DNA from 3 places in the Massilia sp. NBRC 108631 genome. Region 3 is predicted to be linked to each of the others. Evidence: predicted binding sites of a transcription regulator. Region 3 holds the regulator's gene; each other region holds the start of a gene.
The links. The regulator sigma-54, encoded in region 3, starts transcription at its own class of promoters, with help from an activator protein. The targets are predictions, from matches to a motif close to TGGCANGNAANCTGCTTT.

Region 1 (5,578 bases), on a different contig from region 3:
CCTTGTCACGGGGCCGCACTGGACTTTCGAGAACCTGTCCATACGCGGCGCCTGCGCCGAAGCCGCCGCGTGCGAACACGCCTTCCACGTAGCGGGCCGCGCCAGCGGCTTCGTGGCGCGCAACAACACCATCAGCGACTTCAACTCGCACTTCAAGATCAACGCGCAGGGCGGCAGCGCGCCGGACAACGGGCTTATCGAATTCAACACGCTCACCAACCGTGCGGTGCGCCAGACCGGCCAGCCGGTCACGCCGGTCGACCTGGTGGCGGCCAGCAACTGGATCATCCGTGGCAACCTGATTTCGGACTTCATCAAGGCCGGCGGCGACGGCGTCAGCTACGGCGCCTATGCCAAGGGCGCGGGCGCGGGCAACCTGTTCGAACGCAACGTGGTGCTGTGCGAGCACAAGCTGCGCGGCCACCCGGGCCAGCGGGTCGGCTTGTCCCTGGGCGGCGGCGGCACCGGTACGCCCTACTGCCGCGACCAGCGCTGCGTCACCGAGCAGGACGGCGGTGTCATCCAGTCCAACGTGGTTGCTGCATGTTCGGACGAAGGCATCTATCTGAACCGCGCCGCCACCAGCAAGGTGCTGCACAACACGCTGATCGACACGGCCGGCATCGTGGCGCGATTCCCGGAAAGCAGTGTGCAGGTGGAAGGCAATATCATCGACGGCCGACTGCGCGCGGACCGTGGCGGCATCCTGCACGCGGGCGACAACCTGGACACCAGCCTGAACCGGCTGTTTGTCGGTTCCCATCCGCAACGGGCGCTGTTCCGGGATGCGCTGGCGCTGGACCTGGGCTGGGCCGGCGACGTGCCGCGCCGCAGCGCTTCGGCGTCGGCGCAGGAGCCGGGCTCGGCGCTGCCGGCGACCGACCTATGCGGCGCCGCCCGGCCGGCGCAGCCCGCTTACGGTGCGGTGGAAGACTTTGCCGCCTGCCTGAAGCGGTAGGCACCACGAGCTACAAGCCGGCGCGCAGCCGGAACCGCACTAAACCGGTGCATCTGTTCGTTGCAATGCTGGCACGCTTCTTGATACTACAAGCGTATCGCAGCCACGGAACAAGCAGATGCCTACCTTCTTTAATGAAATGCATGCGGACGGCGGATCGGAAGTGCGGGAACATTACCGCGAATTCTGCCGCTGGCTGGCCCAACAAGCGCCTGAAACCATCGAGCGCAAGCGCGCCGAAGCGGACCTGATGTTCCGCCGCGTCGGCATCACCTTCGCCGTCTACGGCGACGACGCCGGCACCGAGCGGCTGATCCCCTTCGACATCGTGCCGCGCATCATCCCGGCCGGCGAATGGCGCCAGCTGCAAACCGGACTGGTACAGCGCGTCAAGGCGCTGAACATGTTCATCCACGACATCTACCACGGCCAGAACATCATCAAGGCCGGTATCATTCCCGCCGAGCAGATCTACCGCAACGCCCAGTACCGTCCGGAGATGCAAGGCATCGCGGTGGCCTCCGATATCTACGCCCACATCGCCGGGGTGGACATCGTGCGCGCCGGCCAGGGCGAATTCTACGTGCTGGAGGATAACCTGCGGGTCCCATCCGGCGTCTCCTACATGCTGGAAGACCGCAAGATGATGATGCGGCTGTTCCCGGAACTGTTTGCCCGCAACAAGATCGCGCCGGTGGACCATTATCCCGACCTGCTGCTGGACAACCTGCGCTCGGTGGCGCCCATGGGCGCGGACGACCCCACCATTGTTGTCATGACGCCCGGCATGTACAACTCGGCCTACTTCGAGCACGCTTTCCTGGCGCAGCAGATGGGCGTGGAACTGGTGGAGGGCAAGGACCTGTTTGTGGCCGACAATTCCGTCTACATGCGCACCACGCACGGTCCCAAGCGGGTGGACGTGATCTACCGGCGCCTGGACGACGACTTCCTCGATCCGCTGGCCTTCCGGCCCGATTCCTCGCTGGGCGTGCCCGGCCTGCTGTCGGTGTACCGCGCCGGGCGCGTCACGCTGGCCAACGCGATCGGCACCGGCGTGGCCGACGACAAATCGATCTATCCCTACGTGCCGGACATGATCCGCTTCTACCTGTCCGAAGAACCGGTGCTGAACAACGTACCGACCTACCAGTGCCGGAAGAAGGAGGACTTGCAGTACACGCTGGCCCACCTGCCCGACCTGGTGGTGAAGGAAGTGCACGGCGCGGGCGGCTACGGCATGCTGGTCGGCCCGGCCTCCACCCGCGAGCAGATCGCGGACTTCCGCCGGCGCCTGATTGCCAAGCCGGACGGCTATATCGCCCAACCGACGCTGGCCCTGTCCAACTGCCCCACCTTCGTGGAAAGCGGCGTGGCGCCGCGCCATATCGACTTGCGGCCCTTCGTGCTGTCCGGGAAAACCATCTCCATGGTGCCGGGCGGGCTGACGCGCGTGGCCCTGCAGGAAGGCTCGCTGGTGGTGAACTCCTCGCAGGGCGGCGGCACCAAAGACACCTGGATACTGGAAAAGGACCTCCCATGCTGAGCCGCACCGCCGACCACCTGTTCTGGATGGCGCGCTATACCGAGCGCGCCGAAAACACCGCCCGCATGCTGGACGTGAACGTGCAGACGTCCATGCTGCCGCAGTCCGAGCAGGACGCCGCCCGGGGCTGGCGCGCCATGCTGGGCATATCCGAGCTGCAGCAGGCCTACGACCGCAAGCACGACACGGTGGAAGGCCGCGCCGTGATCGATTTCATGGTGCGCGACCCGTCCAATCCATCATCCATCGCGGCTTGCCTGAAGGAAGCGCGCGAAAACGCCCGCGCCGTGCGCGGCACGCTGACCACCGAGGTGTGGGAGATCCAGAACCAGACCTGGCTGGACTTGCAGAAGCGCTTGAACAACGGCGTGCTGGAACACGATCCCAGCCAGTTCTTCGAGTGGGTGAAGTACCGCTCCCACCTGTCGCGCGGGGTGACGCTGGGCACCATGCTGCGCGACGACGCGGTGCACTTCATCCGGCTCGGCACCTTCCTGGAGCGGGCCGACAACACGGCACGCATCCTGGACGTGAAGTTCCACGGCGCGCGCGACGCCGAGGACGGCGACTTTTATTACTGGGCGGCGCTGCTGCGTTCCGTGTCCGGCTTCGAGATCTACCGCAAGGTGTACCGCGACATCATCACCCCGGCCCGGGTGGCCGAACTGCTGATGCTGCGCGCCGACATGCCGCGCTCGCTGCTGGCCTGCATGGACGAGGTGGTGCAGAACCTGCACCAGGTGCGCAACGACCTGTCGCGCGACACCGAGCGGCTGGCCGGCAAGCTCCACGCCGAGCTGCAGTTCGGCCGCATCGACGACATCCTGCAGGCCGGGCTGCACGACACGCTGACCGAGTTCCTGCAGCGCATATACGAACTGGGCAATCGCATCAGCCGCGATTTCCTGGTGCCGCTGGCGGCCTAGGAAGACTCAAGGAGATCCGAATGCAATTGTCCATACGCCACGAAACCAGCTACAGCTACACCGCGCCGCAGGCCTATTCGATCCAGCAGTTGCACCTGACGCCGCGCGCCGAGGCGCACCAGCACGTGCTGAACTGGCACCTGAACACGGTGGGCCAGATCCACGGCTACACGGATGCCTATGGCAACCTGTCCCATATGCTGACAATCAATTCGCAGCACATGGGCCTGGCCATCGTGGCGCACGGGCTGGTGGAGACCACCACGCCGGACGAGGGCCGCATCGCCAACGGCGACACGCTGTCGCCGCTGATCTACACGGTGCCGACCCGGCTGACGCAGGCCACACCCGGCATCCTGGAGCTGGCCGCCGCCTGCCTGCCGGACCGCACGGCGCAGACGCGGCATCTGATGCGGCTGGCGGAGCACATCTTTGGTGCGGTCAAGTATCAAAGCGGTGCGACCGAAGTGACCACCACCGCCAGCGCCGCGCTGCAGCTCGGCATCGGCGTGTGCCAGGACCACGCGCACATCTTCCTGGCCTGCTGCCACGCGCAAGGCATACCGGCGCGCTACGTGTCCGGCTACATCGACCCGGGCGGCACCAGCCACGCCGCCAGCCACGCCTGGGTGGATGCCTGGGCGGAAGACCGCGATTACAGCGGCTGGGTCAGCATCGACGTGACGCACGCGCGGCTGATGACGGATGCCTATTGCCGGCTGGCCATCGGGCGCGACTATGACGCGGCGGCCCCGGTACGCGGCGTGCGGCGCGGCGGCGGCGACGAAGCGATGTCGGTCAATGTGCTGATTGTGCCGCAGTAAGTGCCGCGGCAGGCGCGCCATCAGATGGCGCCGGGCCCACCCGTCCAAGTGATAGAATTAATTCCTTGAACCAATAAACTGTTATCAAATGACTTATTGTGTAGGAATGCGCCTGGACGCAGGCCTGGTTTTCTTGTCGGACTCGCGCACCAACGCCGGCGTGGACCAGGTGAGCACGGCGCGCAAGCTGAACGTCTTCGAAATCCCGGGCGAGCGCATGATGGTGCTGATGACGGCCGGGAATCTGTCGATTTCGCAATCTGTGCGGCAACTGCTGTCCGAGCACGTCGGCGTGGCCGGCTACAGCATCTGGAACGTGCCCACCATGCACGAGGCGGCGCGGCTGGTGGGCGAAGTGGTGCGCCTGGTGCATGAGCGCGACGCCAAGGCACTGGCCGAGTTCGGCATTGATTTCAACGTCAGCCTGATATTCGGCGGCCAGATCACCGGCGAGCGCTGCCGCTTGTTCCAGGTGTACTCGGCCGGCAATTTCATCGAGTCGCACAACGAGAACACCTATTTCCAGATCGGCGAGGCGAAGTACGGCAAGCCTATCATCGACCGCGTGGTGACGCCCTCCACTTCGCTGGACGAAGCGGCCAAGTGCGCGCTGATTTCCATGGATTCGACGCTGCGCTCGAACGTGTCGGTCGGCCTGCCGCTGGACTTGCTGGTCTATGAAAGCAACTCGCTGGCGGTGACGCGCTTCGTCACCATCGACGAGCGGAACCAGTACTTCCAGATGATACGCACCACCTGGGGCCAGCAATTGAAGACCATCTTCGAGGGCATCGCGGCGCCGGAATGGGACGCGGCGCCGGAGGTGGCGGCGAGCAGGCCGGTGCGCGTTCCGCTGCCGGACAGCCTGGCCCCCGCCACGCAGCCGCCGGGCCCGCTGCAGTCGTTCGCGCAGCAGTTCGGCAGCAAGCAGCAGTAAGCCATCCGCATTACGGCCGCCAGCGCTTCAGCAGCAGTGCATTGCTGATGACGCTGACCGAGCTGAAGGCCATGGCGGCGCCTGCCACCACCGGGCTGAGCAAGCCCGCCGCCGCCAGCGGTATTCCCACCAGGTTGTAGATAAAGGCCCAGAACAGGTTCTGGCGGATCTTGTTGTAGGTGCGGCGCGAGATGTCGATGGCGTCCGCCACCAGCGCCGGGTCGCCGCGCATCAGCGTGATGCCGGCGGCGTGCATGGCGACGTCGGTGCCGGTGGACATGGCGATGCCGACGTCGGCCGCCGTCAGCGCCGGCGCGTCGTTGATGCCATCCCCGACCATGGCAACGCTTTCGCCCGCCTTGCGCAAGCGCGCCACCTCGTCCGCCT
Region 2 (5,578 bases), on a different contig from region 3:
CCCTCAATACACCTCAGGATTCGGATCGGTGCGCTCCATCTCCAGCGAGGCGGCCAGCAGCGCCAGGCGCGCCACCACGCCGTACACGTAGAAGCGGTTCGGCGCCGCCGTGCCCGGCTTGGCCCGCAGGTCCGGCACCGCGTGCTGCTGCGCGAACGCCAGCGGCACGTACTGCGAACCGGGCGCGTTCAGGTTCTGGTCCACGCCGCGCTCGGCGTGCACGCGGTAGTAACCGCCCACCACGTAGCGGTCTATCATGTAGACCACAGGCTCGGCCACCGCGTCCTTGATGCTCTCGAAGGTCGGCACCCCCTCCTGGATGTTCAGGTCCGACACCACGCGCCCGTCCTTGATGACGGCCATCTTGTCGCGCTGCGCCGCCGACAGGTCCTTCAGCTCCGCCGCGTCGCGGATCGAGATGATGCCCTTGCCGTACGTGCCCGCGTCCGGCTTGATGATGACGAACGGCTTCTGGTCCTTGATGCCGTATTCCTTGTATTTCTTGCGGATCTTGGCCAGCACCGCGTCGACGTTGGTGGCCAGGCAGTCCAGGCCCTCGCCGCTGTGGAAATCCACCTCGCCGCACTTGGCGTGGAAGGGGTTGAGCATCCACGGATCGACTCCGATCAGCTTGCCGAACTTCTTGACCACCTCGTCGTAGGCGGTGAAATGGTTGCTCTTGCGGCGCAGCGCCCAGCCGGCGTGCAGTGGCGGCAGCAGGCTCTGCTCGTGGATGTTCTGCAAGATGTCCGGGATGCCGGCCGACAGGTCGTTGTTCACCAGGATGGTGCAGGGGTCGAAATCCTTCAGGCCCAGGCGGCGCCCGTTGGCCGAGCGCACCAGCGGCTCGATCACCAGCATGTTGCCGTCAGGTAGCGCCAACGGGGTCGGCTGGGTGATCTCGGGATTCAGCGAGCCCAGGCGCACGTGCAGGCCGGTCTGGCGGAAGATCTGCATCAGGCGCGCCACGTTGTCCAGGTAGGTCGGGTGGCGGTCGTGCACTTCCGGGATCAGCAGCAGGTTGCGCGCGTCCGGGCAGTACTTGTCGATCGCGGCCATGGCGGCCTGCACCGACAGCGGCAGCATTTCGCTGGCCAGGTGGTTGAAGCCGCCCGGGAACAGGTTGGTGTCGACCGGGGCCAGCTTGTAGCCCGCGTTGCGCAGGTCCACCGAGCAATAGAACGGTGGCGTATGCTCCTGCCACTCGAGGCGGAACCAGCGCTCAATGGCCGGCGTGGCGGCCAGGATTTTTTCTTCGAGGTCGAGCAGCGGTCCGGTCAGGGCCGTGACGAGGTGGGGAACCATGGCTACATCCTTAACAACTGGGGAAACTGTCTAATCTTACCGTGCGAGCTCACCAAATCGGGGCGAAAACGCCAATTTAAAGGCCGTAAAATGCAAAAAGGCGCCCCGAAGGGCGCCTTTTGCAGCATTTTTGCGGAAAAAACAGCGATTAAGCGTGGTAAGCCGATTCGCCGTGGCTGGTGATGTCCAGGCCTTCGCGCTCTTCCTCTTCCGGCACGCGCAGGCCGATGGCGATGTCCACCAGCTTGTAGGCGATGACGGACACGATGGCCGACCAGGCGATGGTGATGCCGACTGCGGTCAGCTGGGTAATCACCTGGCCGCTGATCGAGTAGTCGGCCGAGGCTTTGTTGGCCACGTAGTCGAAGATGCCCTGGCCGCCCAGCGACGGCGCAGCGAACACGCCGGTCAGGACCGCACCCAGGATACCGCCCACGCCGTGCACGCCGAACACGTCCAGCGAGTCGTCGGCGCCGATCAGGCGTTTCAGGCCGTTCACGCCCCACAGGCAGACGATGCCGGCCAGCAGGCCGATCACCAGTGCCCCCATCGGGCCGACAAAGCCGGCCGCCGGGGTGATGGCCACCAGGCCGGCCACTGCGCCCGATGCCGCGCCCAGCATCGATGGCTTGCCCTTGGCGATCCACTCGCCGAAGACCCACGACACGGTGGCGCAAGCGGTTGCCAGCAGGGTGTTGATGAAGGCCAGCGCGGCGATGTCGCCCGCTTCCAGTGCCGAGCCGGCGTTGAAGCCGAACCAGCCCACCCACAGCAGCGACGCGCCAATCATGGTCATGGTCAGCGAATGCGGCGCCATGGATTCACGGCCGTAGCCGACGCGCTTGCCGATCATGATGGCGCCAACCAGGCCAGCCACGGCGGCGTTGATGTGCACTACGGTGCCGCCGGCGAAGTCCAGCGCGCCTTTCTGGAAGATGAAGCCGGCTTTCGCGCCCTCGGAAGCGGCGGTGGCGGCGTCCTTGATGGCGTCCGGACCGGTCCAGAACCAGACCATGTGGGCTACCGGCAGGTAGGCGAAGGTGAACCACAGCACAATGAAGGCCAGCACGGCGCTGAACTTGACGCGCTCGGCGAAGGCGCCGACGATCAGGCCGCAAGTGATGGCGGCGAAGGTGCCCTGGAAGGCCACGAAGATGAACTCCGGAATCACCACGCCCTTGCTGAAGGTGGCCGCGACGCTGAAGGCGCCCTTGACCGGATCCCAGATGCCGTTCAGGAACAGGCGGTCGAACTTGCCGTAGAAAGCGCCGCCTTCGGTGAACGCCAGCGAGTAGCCGTAGATGCACCACAGTACGATGACCAGGGCAAACACCATGAACACCTGCAGCAGGACCGACAGCATGTTTTTCGAACGCACCAGACCGCCGTAGAACAAGGCCAGGCCCGGAATGGTCATCAGGATCACCAGCAGCGTGGCGACGAACATCCAGGCGGTGTCGCCCTTGTTCGCCACCGGTGCTGGGGCGGCGGGCGCTTCGGCCGGCGCGGCGGCGGCCGTGGCGGCAGCAGGCGCGGCGGCTGGCGCGGCAGCGGCGTCGGCAGGAGCGGCGGTGGCGGCGGCAGGCGCGCTGGCGGCTGGCGCCTCGGCTGGCTTGGCGTCTTGCGCGTAGCCCGGCAGGGCCGCGCTAAAGGCAAACAGGACAGCGGCCCCGGCCAGCAGTTTTGTTATGGTTTTCTTCATTTTAAAAGTTCCCCTTGGACTTAGAGAGCGTCGTTGCCGGTTTCGCCGGTACGGATGCGGACAACCTGTTCCAGGTTGTAGACAAAAATCTTGCCGTCGCCGATCTTGCCGGTGCGGGCCGCGCCCTCGATCGCTTCGATGGCCTGTTCAACCACGGCATCATCCACCGCCGCTTCGATCTTGGTCTTGGGCAGGAAGTCGACCACGTACTCGGCGCCACGGTACAGTTCGGTATGGCCCTTCTGGCGCCCGAAGCCCTTGACCTCGGTCACGGTAATGCCCTGCACGTTAATCGCCGACAAGGCCTCACGGACCTCATCCAGCTTGAAGGGCTTGATAATGGCGGTAATCAGTTTCATCGGAGGCCTCGCTTAGAAAATTTTGGAAACGGTCAGCACGGCGCCCAGTTTGGCCAGGTCCTTGCCATTTTGCGGAGAGGTATAAGCCGAGGTGGTGCCTTTGACAGCGGCCAGCGACACGGTGACCACGCCGTAATCCTTGGTTACGCCCACTTTCCAGTCGGTGTAGCTGGCGGCGCTGTTGTTCTTGACGTTCTGGCGGCCCACGTGCAGGTTCAGGATGTAGCCGTCCTGGATTTCCTGGTTCACCGAGGCGTCGAAGTAGCCGCTGTTCTTGCTGTCGGCAAAGCCGAACAGGTTGGTGGTCGAGTGCGAATACTTCAGCGTGGCCGGACCATAGCTGACTGCGCCGTACAGTTCGAAGGTATTGGCGCTCGGATGCAGGTCGTTGGACGGGTAGAAGTAGTACAGGCCGCCCACGTCGTAGCTGAAACCGCCGCCCAGATCACCGCGCTTGCCGCCGTATACATCCCACTCGACCTTGGCGTCGCCGCCCGCGTCGTCGATCCACTTGATGGTCGACAGCCAGGTACCAGCGTAGAAACCGCTCGGATTGTGCACCCAGTCGGCGCCGCCCTGCAATGCCGGCTTGAGGCGGGTCTGCGAGATGCCGCGATAGCGGTAGTCGGTGGTCAGCGCCGCGTTGAACGACACTTCGTTATCCGGTTTCGCCGCTGGCGCGTCTTCCGCGCGGGCCACACCAGCTCCCAGGCTAGCCATCGCGAGTGTGATTGCTGCTGCAAGAGTCAGGTGCTTGGTCATGTATTTCATGGCGATATCCTTTAGTTTGAACTTTTGTAGCGGTTGCGGTTTAAAATCCAGGCTAAGCCTAAGCGTTCAATACTTCTTTAGCAGAATGCGTGCCAGCTGACTTCTTGCAAACTTGCAAGATAGTTAGCAGCAATTACCGGTATGGCGGCATGGCGCGGCCACAATCCCGCACCATATTAATGCTTAATTAGCAGGCATCGCACCGAAATGGTGCGGGCCGGCATAAAACCTAGGAAATACCATGGACATGAATAACTTCTTCAACGACTTGCAAGGCAAGATCAACCAGGCAATCGAGAATTCGCCGGCCAAGGACATCGAGAAAAACGTGAAATCGATGATGACCCAGGGTTTCGCCAAACTGGACCTGGTTACCCGCGAAGAGTTCGACATCCAGGCGCAGGTGCTGGCCAAGACCCGCGCCAAGCTGGACGCCCTGGAAGCGCGCCTGGCCGAACTGGAAGCGAAAGCCGCTGCACCAAAATAGGCCTGCCGGCAGTGCCGACGCCGGCACTGCCAGCTTGAGCGGCGTCAAAACGCCCTGCTGCCGGCGCGCTAAGATGGACAATCGCGCTTTGCCGCAGGAGGGACGCCATGAGCCTTGCCGTTCTGAGAAGCCGCGCACTGGCGGGCATGGAAGCGCCCGAAGTTAGCGTTGAAGTGCACCTGGCCAATGGCCTGCCGGCCTTCGCCATGGTGGGGCTGCCGGAAACGGAAGTGAAAGAAGCACGTGACCGGGTGCGCGCGGCGATCCAGAACGCCGGTTACGAGATGCCGGCCCAGCGCATCACCGTCAACCTGGCGCCCGCCGACCTGCCCAAGGAATCTGGCCGTTTCGACCTGCCGATTGCCCTTGGCATCCTGGCTGCCTCCGGCCAGATCCCCACCTCCCCCTTGCGCGACTATGAATTTGCCGGCGAGCTGTCGCTGTCCGGCGAACTGCGGCCGATCCGCGGCGCGCTGGCCATGACATATGCCATGCACCGCGCCACACATGGCGCCGGCAAAGCCCGGCGCGCCTTCATCCTGCCGCAGGCCAATGCCGACGAAGCGGCGCTGGTGCGGGACGCGCTGATCTACCCAGCCACGTCGCTGACGCAGGTGTGCGCCCACTTCGCCTGCAGGAGTGATGAAGCCGCTCCGGGAGCGCTGCTGCGCCACCAGCCCGCAGCGCTCCCGCTGGCGCCGGACTATCCGGATTTTTCGGACGTGAAAGGACAGGCCACGGTCAAGCTGGCGCTCGAGGTCGCCGCCGCTGGCCGCCACAGCGTCCTGCTGGTGGGCCCGCCAGGTACCGGCAAGAGCATGCTCGCCGCGCGCTTCCCCGGCCTGCTGCCCGCCATGACGGACGAGGAAGCGCTGGAAGCTGCCGCCGTACAGTCGCTCAGCGGGCAGTTCAACGCTGCCGCCTGGAAGGCGCGGCCGTTTCGTTCGCCGCATC
Region 3 (5,578 bases):
GCCATCGAGCAGCTCGGCCACGTGATCGACACCTCGGAGCTGAGCGCCAACAAGCTGCGCGCCTGGATCAAGGACCTGGTACAAAGCGAGAATGCGCCGCTGACGCTGTTCTTCGAATCGTTCGCCTTCAAGGTGGGGGTGCCGCTGGACGCGGACTTCGTGTTCGACGTGCGGGCCATTCCCAATCCCTATTACGACCTGGCCCTGCGCCCGATGACGGGACGCGACGCGCCGGTGATCGCCTTCCTGGACGCGCAGCCCAGCGCGGAGGAGATGTTCAAGGACATCCGCGATTTCGTCAGCAAATGGCTGCCGTCGTTCAAGACCGACAACCGCAGCTACCTGACGGTGGCGGTGGGCTGCACCGGCGGCCAGCACCGCTCGGTGTACATGGCCGAACGCCTGGCCCGGCACTTCCACCCGACGGAGCAAGTTGTCTTGCGCCATCGGGAACAGTCGTAACGGCGGGTTACGCTTCGCTACCCCGCCCTGCGCAGACCGCGTGCCATCACAGGTGGCGCAGCGGATGCGCGTGCGCCGGCCACGGCGGTGCGAAGAATCCTGCCACCATCCCGGGCGTTACTTGCGCCACCGTTGCGGGCGACCACTTGGGCGCGTTGTCCTTGTCGATCACCAGCGCGCGCACGCCTTCCAGCACTTCGCCATGTTCGAAATTGCGCCGCACCAGGTTGCGCTCCATGCGCAGGCAGTCCGCCACGTCCAGCGCCGCGCCGCGGTTCAATAGTTCCAGCGTCACGCACATCATCAGCGGCGAACGGCTTTGCATGGCTTTGAGCGCCGCCTGCGCGAACACGCCATCGTCGGCCGCCAGCGAAGCCATGATGGCCGCCACGCTGCCGGCCGCGAAGTGCCGCTCGATGGTGGCACGCTCAGCTTCCAGCACGCCGGCGCCGGCATGGAACGGCGCCGCGAAAGCATCGATTGCTTGCGGCAGTTCGGCGCCCGGCACCGCCTCCAGCAGGTCGCGCAGCGCGTCCCAGGCATCGGCCGGCACATAATGGTCCGCCAGGCCCACGTACAGCGCGTCGGCCGCGCCCACGGTCAGCCCGGTCAGGCCCAGGTAGCGCCCCAGGCTGCCCGGCGCGCGCGACAGGAAATGGCTGCCGCCCACGTCCGGGAACAGGCCGATATTCACTTCCGGCATGGCCATCTTCGTGCGGTCCGTGACGATGCGCACGCGGCAGCCCGGACCGCCCTGCGCAATGCCCATGCCGCCGCCCATCACCACGCCGTCCATTAACGCGATATACGGTTTAGGGTAATAGTGGATCAGGTGGTTGAGCGCGTACTCCTCGGTGAAGAAGTCCTCCAGCAGCGCGCTGCCGCCCTGCGGCGTGGCGTTGCCCACCTCGTGGAAGAAGCGGATGTCGCCGCCGGCGCACAGGGCCTTTGCGCTGCTGCTGCGGATCACCACGGCGGCGACGCTGCTGTCGCCGCGCCAGTCCAGCAGCACGGCGGTCAGGCTGCGCACCATATCGAGGGACAGGGAATTGAGCGCCTTGGGGCGGTCGAGGGTGATGAAGCCGGTGCCGTTGGCAACCTGGGTAAGGACGTGCTCGCTCATGCTGGATGTCTCTGGAATTGTTAGAGCCCCATTTTAGCGCGGCCGCAAAAAAGGGCGCCAGATGCGCCCTTTGTTGGGAGTGCCGGTGACCCGTTATGCGGTCGGGGCAGGTTCGTACGTGTCCGGGAGGTGCTTGATGGCGTCGTGGCCATGCTCCTGCACCTTGGCTTTGTACTTCATCACTTGGCGGTCCAGTTTGTCGATCAGCGTATCGATGGCAGCATACAGGTCTTGCGACAGGCTTTCCACGTACACAGTCTTGCCGGACATTCGCAGGTTGATCTCGGCCTTCTGCCTTTTGTCTTTCTCGGTGAGGTTATCTACAGTCAGGATGACAGCAATATCAATAACTTGATCGAAATGGCGCTTGACCCGTTCCAGCTTGTTCTGCACGTATTCACGGATGGCGGGGGTCACTTCGAGATGATGTCCACTGATGGTGAGATTCATACACACTCCTAAAGATAAGGGTTCGTACGCTTTGGTGTTTTTGGCGCGCAGGGGAACCCAAGTAAAACTACAAAGCTTTACGCAGACTTACCGGAGGGATTTTCAAGGCTTCGCGATATTTGGCAACAGTCCGTCGCGCAATTACCATGCCCTGTTCACCCAGCATGTCCGCAATCTTACTGTCGGATAAAGGATTTTTCGGGTCTTCAGCTCCTGTCAATTGCACAATCAGCGCCCGTATCGCCGTCGAGGATGCTTCTCCTCCTGCTTCGGTGGCGACGTGACTGCCAAAGAAATATTTCAACTCAAACATCCCATGCGGAGTCAGCATGTATTTCTGAGTTGTTACGCGAGAAATAGTGCTCTCGTGTAGTCCCAGTGTATCAGCAATTTCACGCAACACAAGGGGTCTCATGGCAACGGCGCCATGGCTGAAAAAGTTCTTTTGTCTTTCTACTATCGCCTGCGCCACGCGCAAAATGGTGTCGAAACGCTGGCGCATATTCTTGATCAGCCACTTGGCTTCCTGCAGCTGCGCGCCCATGGCCGACTCGCCCTTGCCCTGCTTGAGCATGTTGGCGTACAGCGCGTTCACGCGCAGGCGCGGCATCACGTCGTTGTTCAACGTGACCTGCCAGCCGTTGCGCGCCTTCTTCACGATCACGTCCGGCACCACGTAGTCGGATACGTCGGAGGCGAACTCGGCGCCCGGATGCGGATTGCACTGGCGGATCACCGCCTGCGCTTCGCGCAGGTCTTCGTCGTCGCAGTCGAGGGCTTTTTTCAGCTTGTTGAATTCGCGCTGCGCGAACCAGGCCAGGTGCTTTTCCACGATGCAGATGGCCATGCGGCGCGTCACCAGCGGCACCCCGGGCATGCGCTTGATCTGCAGCGCCAGGCACTCGGACGCGCTGCGCGCGCCCACGCCGATAGGGTCGAAACTTTGCAGCAGCGTGAGCGCCGTCTGCAGTTCCTCGAGCTCCACGTCCGCCTCTTCCGGCAGGCGCGCATGGATTTCCTCCAGCGGCTCTTCGAGGTAGCCGTTTTCGTCCAGCGCATCGATGATCAGTTCCATCAGCACGCGGTCGCGCGGCTGCTGCACGGTCACGCGCATCTGCTCCATCAGGTGCTCGCGCAGGGTGCAGTGGCTCGCTTCGAGCTGCGGGCGCGAGTCCTCGTCGTCCGGCGCCTTGCTGCGGCCGGCGTCGCTCCAGTCGGTATCGGCCTCGGCGCCGCTGGCGCTGTCGCCGTCGCCGCTGGCGCCCTCGAAGGGATCGCCCTCGCCGGCCGGTGCGCTGTCCTGCGCCGGTGCGCCCACTTCGGCCGGCGAGGCGTCCGCGCCGGTGGACTGGGTCGGGTTGATGGCGCCGTCGCCCAGCAGCCGCAGCGAGCGGTCCAGCGGGTCGTCCAGCCGTTCCAGCAAGGGGTTCTCGCCGAGCAACTGCTCCAGTTCCTGGTGCAGCTCCAGCGTGGACAGCTGCAGCAGTCGAATCGACTGCTGCAGTTGCGGCGTCAGCGCCAGGTGCTGAGAGGTGCGGAGTTGCAGTGACTGTTTCATGGCGGGCTTACATGCGGAAGTGTTCGCCGAGGTAGACGCGCCGCACCGATTCGTCGGCGATGATATCGTCCGGACGGCCGGACGCCAGCACGCTGCCCTGGTTGATGATGTAGGCGCGGTCGCAGATGCCCAGCGTCTCGCGCACGTTGTGGTCGGTGATCAGCACGCCGATGCCGCGCTCCTTGAGGAAGCGCACGATGCGCTGGATCTCGATCACGGCGATCGGATCGACGCCGGCAAACGGTTCGTCGAGCAGCACGAAGCGCGGGTTGGTGGCCAGCGCGCGCGCGATTTCCACGCGCCTGCGCTCGCCGCCCGACAGCGACAGCGCCTGGTTCTCGCGCAGTTTCTCGATTTGCAGGTCGGCCAGCAGGCGGTCCAGGCGCTCGTCGATCTCGGCCTTGCTCAGTGCCTTGCCGTTTACGCGCTGGATCTCCAGCACGGCGCGGATGTTGTCCTCCACCGTCAGCTTGCGGAACACCGACGCTTCCTGCGGCAGGTAGGACAAGCCGAGCGTGGCGCGCTGGTGGATCGGCATGCTCGACACGTCCACGCCGGCGATATCGATGCTGCCCGCGTCCGACGGCACCAGGCCGACGATCATGTAGAAGGAGGTGGTCTTGCCGGCGCCGTTCGGGCCCAGCAGGCCCACCACTTCGCCGCATTCCACCTGCAGCGACACGTCGTGCACCACCTGGCGCTTGCCGTAGCTTTTCTGCAGGCCGCGCACCACCAGGGTGCTGGTGCAGCTTGGGATTGCTTCAGCCATCGTTATTTCCCCGCCGGCGGCTGCTGCGCCGGCACGGCCGGGGCGGCTGGCTTGGGCGTGGACGGCTGGATCACCATGGTGCCGCGCCCGCCGCCGGTCTTGCCTTCGCCGCTGACGGTGTTGCGCACGCTGAACTGCTCGCGACGGCTGTCGTAGGAAATGAATTCGCCGGCCACCTCGTCGCTCGGCTTGCTGCCTTCCAGGCGGCGCACCTTGGCGCGCGAGAACAGCTTCACCAGTTCGTTCTTGCCGTCGTACTCGATGCGTTCGGCTTCGCCTTCCATCCACTGGTCGCCTTCGCCGTCGCGTTTCTGGCGGAAGGTGGTGGGCTTGCCGCCGGCGCTGGTCAAGGTGACATACTGGTAGCCTTCCGGATCCTTGGTCACCACCGCCTTGGCCGCCTTCATCAGCAAGGTGCCGCGCGTGAGCACCACATTGCCGGTGAAGGTGCTGATCTGCTTGACGTCGTCGACGTCCGCGTTGTCATAGTCGATCAGCGTGGGCTTGGTGGAGTCGGCCTTCTCGGCCTGCACCAGTCCGGCCGCGCACAGCAGCAGCGCCGAAATCAGGAGTTTTTTCATCGTCTGTCCATTCACTATTTAGTTTGCGGCGGCGGATACACAATCCGGCCGCGTCCATTCAGCGACACCTGGCGCGTGGCGTTGTTCGCCTTCATGCCGGCGCCGGTCGCCGTGGCGCCGCCCTGCACGATCTGCACCGGCTGGTCGGTTTCCATGCGGTCCTCGTCCGGGTAGACGGTGAGCGCCTGCGTCGTCATCTGCATGGCCGGGCTCTTGCCCTGGGCCGCGCGGTCTATCTTCACATTGCCCTTCAGCTGCACGCGCGTGTTGTTCTCGTCCACGCGGGCGCGCTCCGCCGTCATGTCCATCGGCGGATGGGTGCTGCTCAAGTTGCGCACCATCGGCTTGTCGATCTCCGAGGCGTCGTCGATCGGGCGGTGCACCAGCTTGTCGCCCGACACGATGTAGCTCGGCTTGCCTTCCTTGGTCATGCGCACCACGCTGAACTGCTCGATGATGTAGTCGGGCTCGTTCAGGCGCTTGTCGGCCAGCATGTCTTCCTCGCCCCGGTTCAGCAGCTGCAACAGCCAGAACGTGCCAAAGGCAACAAACACCGCGATCACCAGGGTGATGCTCAAGCGCCAGCGGTGCGCAGTACGCTTACGCATGGTTAAATCTCCGCATCATCTACCTTC

Region 1: the regulator sigma-54 is predicted to act here: its motif matches at 1,028-1,045, upstream of AC6H42_RS01915 (circularly permuted type 2 ATP-grasp protein).
Region 2: the regulator sigma-54 is predicted to act here: its motif matches at 4,215-4,232, upstream of AC6H42_RS01290 (TorF family putative porin).

The regions. Positions count from the first base shown of each region.
Region 1 covers NZ_BAAKJE010000019.1:64,700-70,277, reverse strand. Annotated here, with positions in the region: gene AC6H42_RS01920 (right-handed parallel beta-helix repeat-containing protein) at 1-958, shown strand, start outside; gene AC6H42_RS01915 (circularly permuted type 2 ATP-grasp protein) at 1,077-2,504, shown strand; gene AC6H42_RS01910 (alpha-E domain-containing protein) at 2,498-3,430, shown strand; gene AC6H42_RS01905 (transglutaminase family protein) at 3,451-4,254, shown strand; gene AC6H42_RS01900 (proteasome-type protease) at 4,361-5,191, shown strand; gene AC6H42_RS01895 (heavy metal translocating P-type ATPase) at 5,202-5,578, opposite strand, start outside.
Region 2 covers NZ_BAAKJE010000011.1:25,505-31,082, forward strand. Annotated here, with positions in the region: gene gshA (glutamate--cysteine ligase) at 4-1,305, opposite strand; gene AC6H42_RS01280 (ammonium transporter) at 1,454-3,007, opposite strand; gene AC6H42_RS01285 (P-II family nitrogen regulator) at 3,028-3,366, opposite strand; gene AC6H42_RS01290 (TorF family putative porin) at 3,379-4,137, opposite strand; gene AC6H42_RS01295 (accessory factor UbiK family protein) at 4,379-4,624, shown strand; gene AC6H42_RS01300 (YifB family Mg chelatase-like AAA ATPase) at 4,732-5,578, shown strand, end outside.
Region 3 covers NZ_BAAKJE010000245.1:10,602-16,179, forward strand. Annotated here, with positions in the region: gene rapZ (RNase adapter RapZ) at 1-462, shown strand, start outside; gene AC6H42_RS26255 (enoyl-CoA hydratase/isomerase family protein) at 509-1,585, opposite strand; gene hpf (ribosome hibernation-promoting factor, HPF/YfiA family) at 1,679-2,035, opposite strand; gene AC6H42_RS26265 (RNA polymerase factor sigma-54) at 2,103-3,593, opposite strand; gene lptB (LPS export ABC transporter ATP-binding protein) at 3,601-4,362, opposite strand; gene lptA (lipopolysaccharide transport periplasmic protein LptA) at 4,365-4,943, opposite strand; gene lptC (LPS export ABC transporter periplasmic protein LptC) at 4,958-5,551, opposite strand.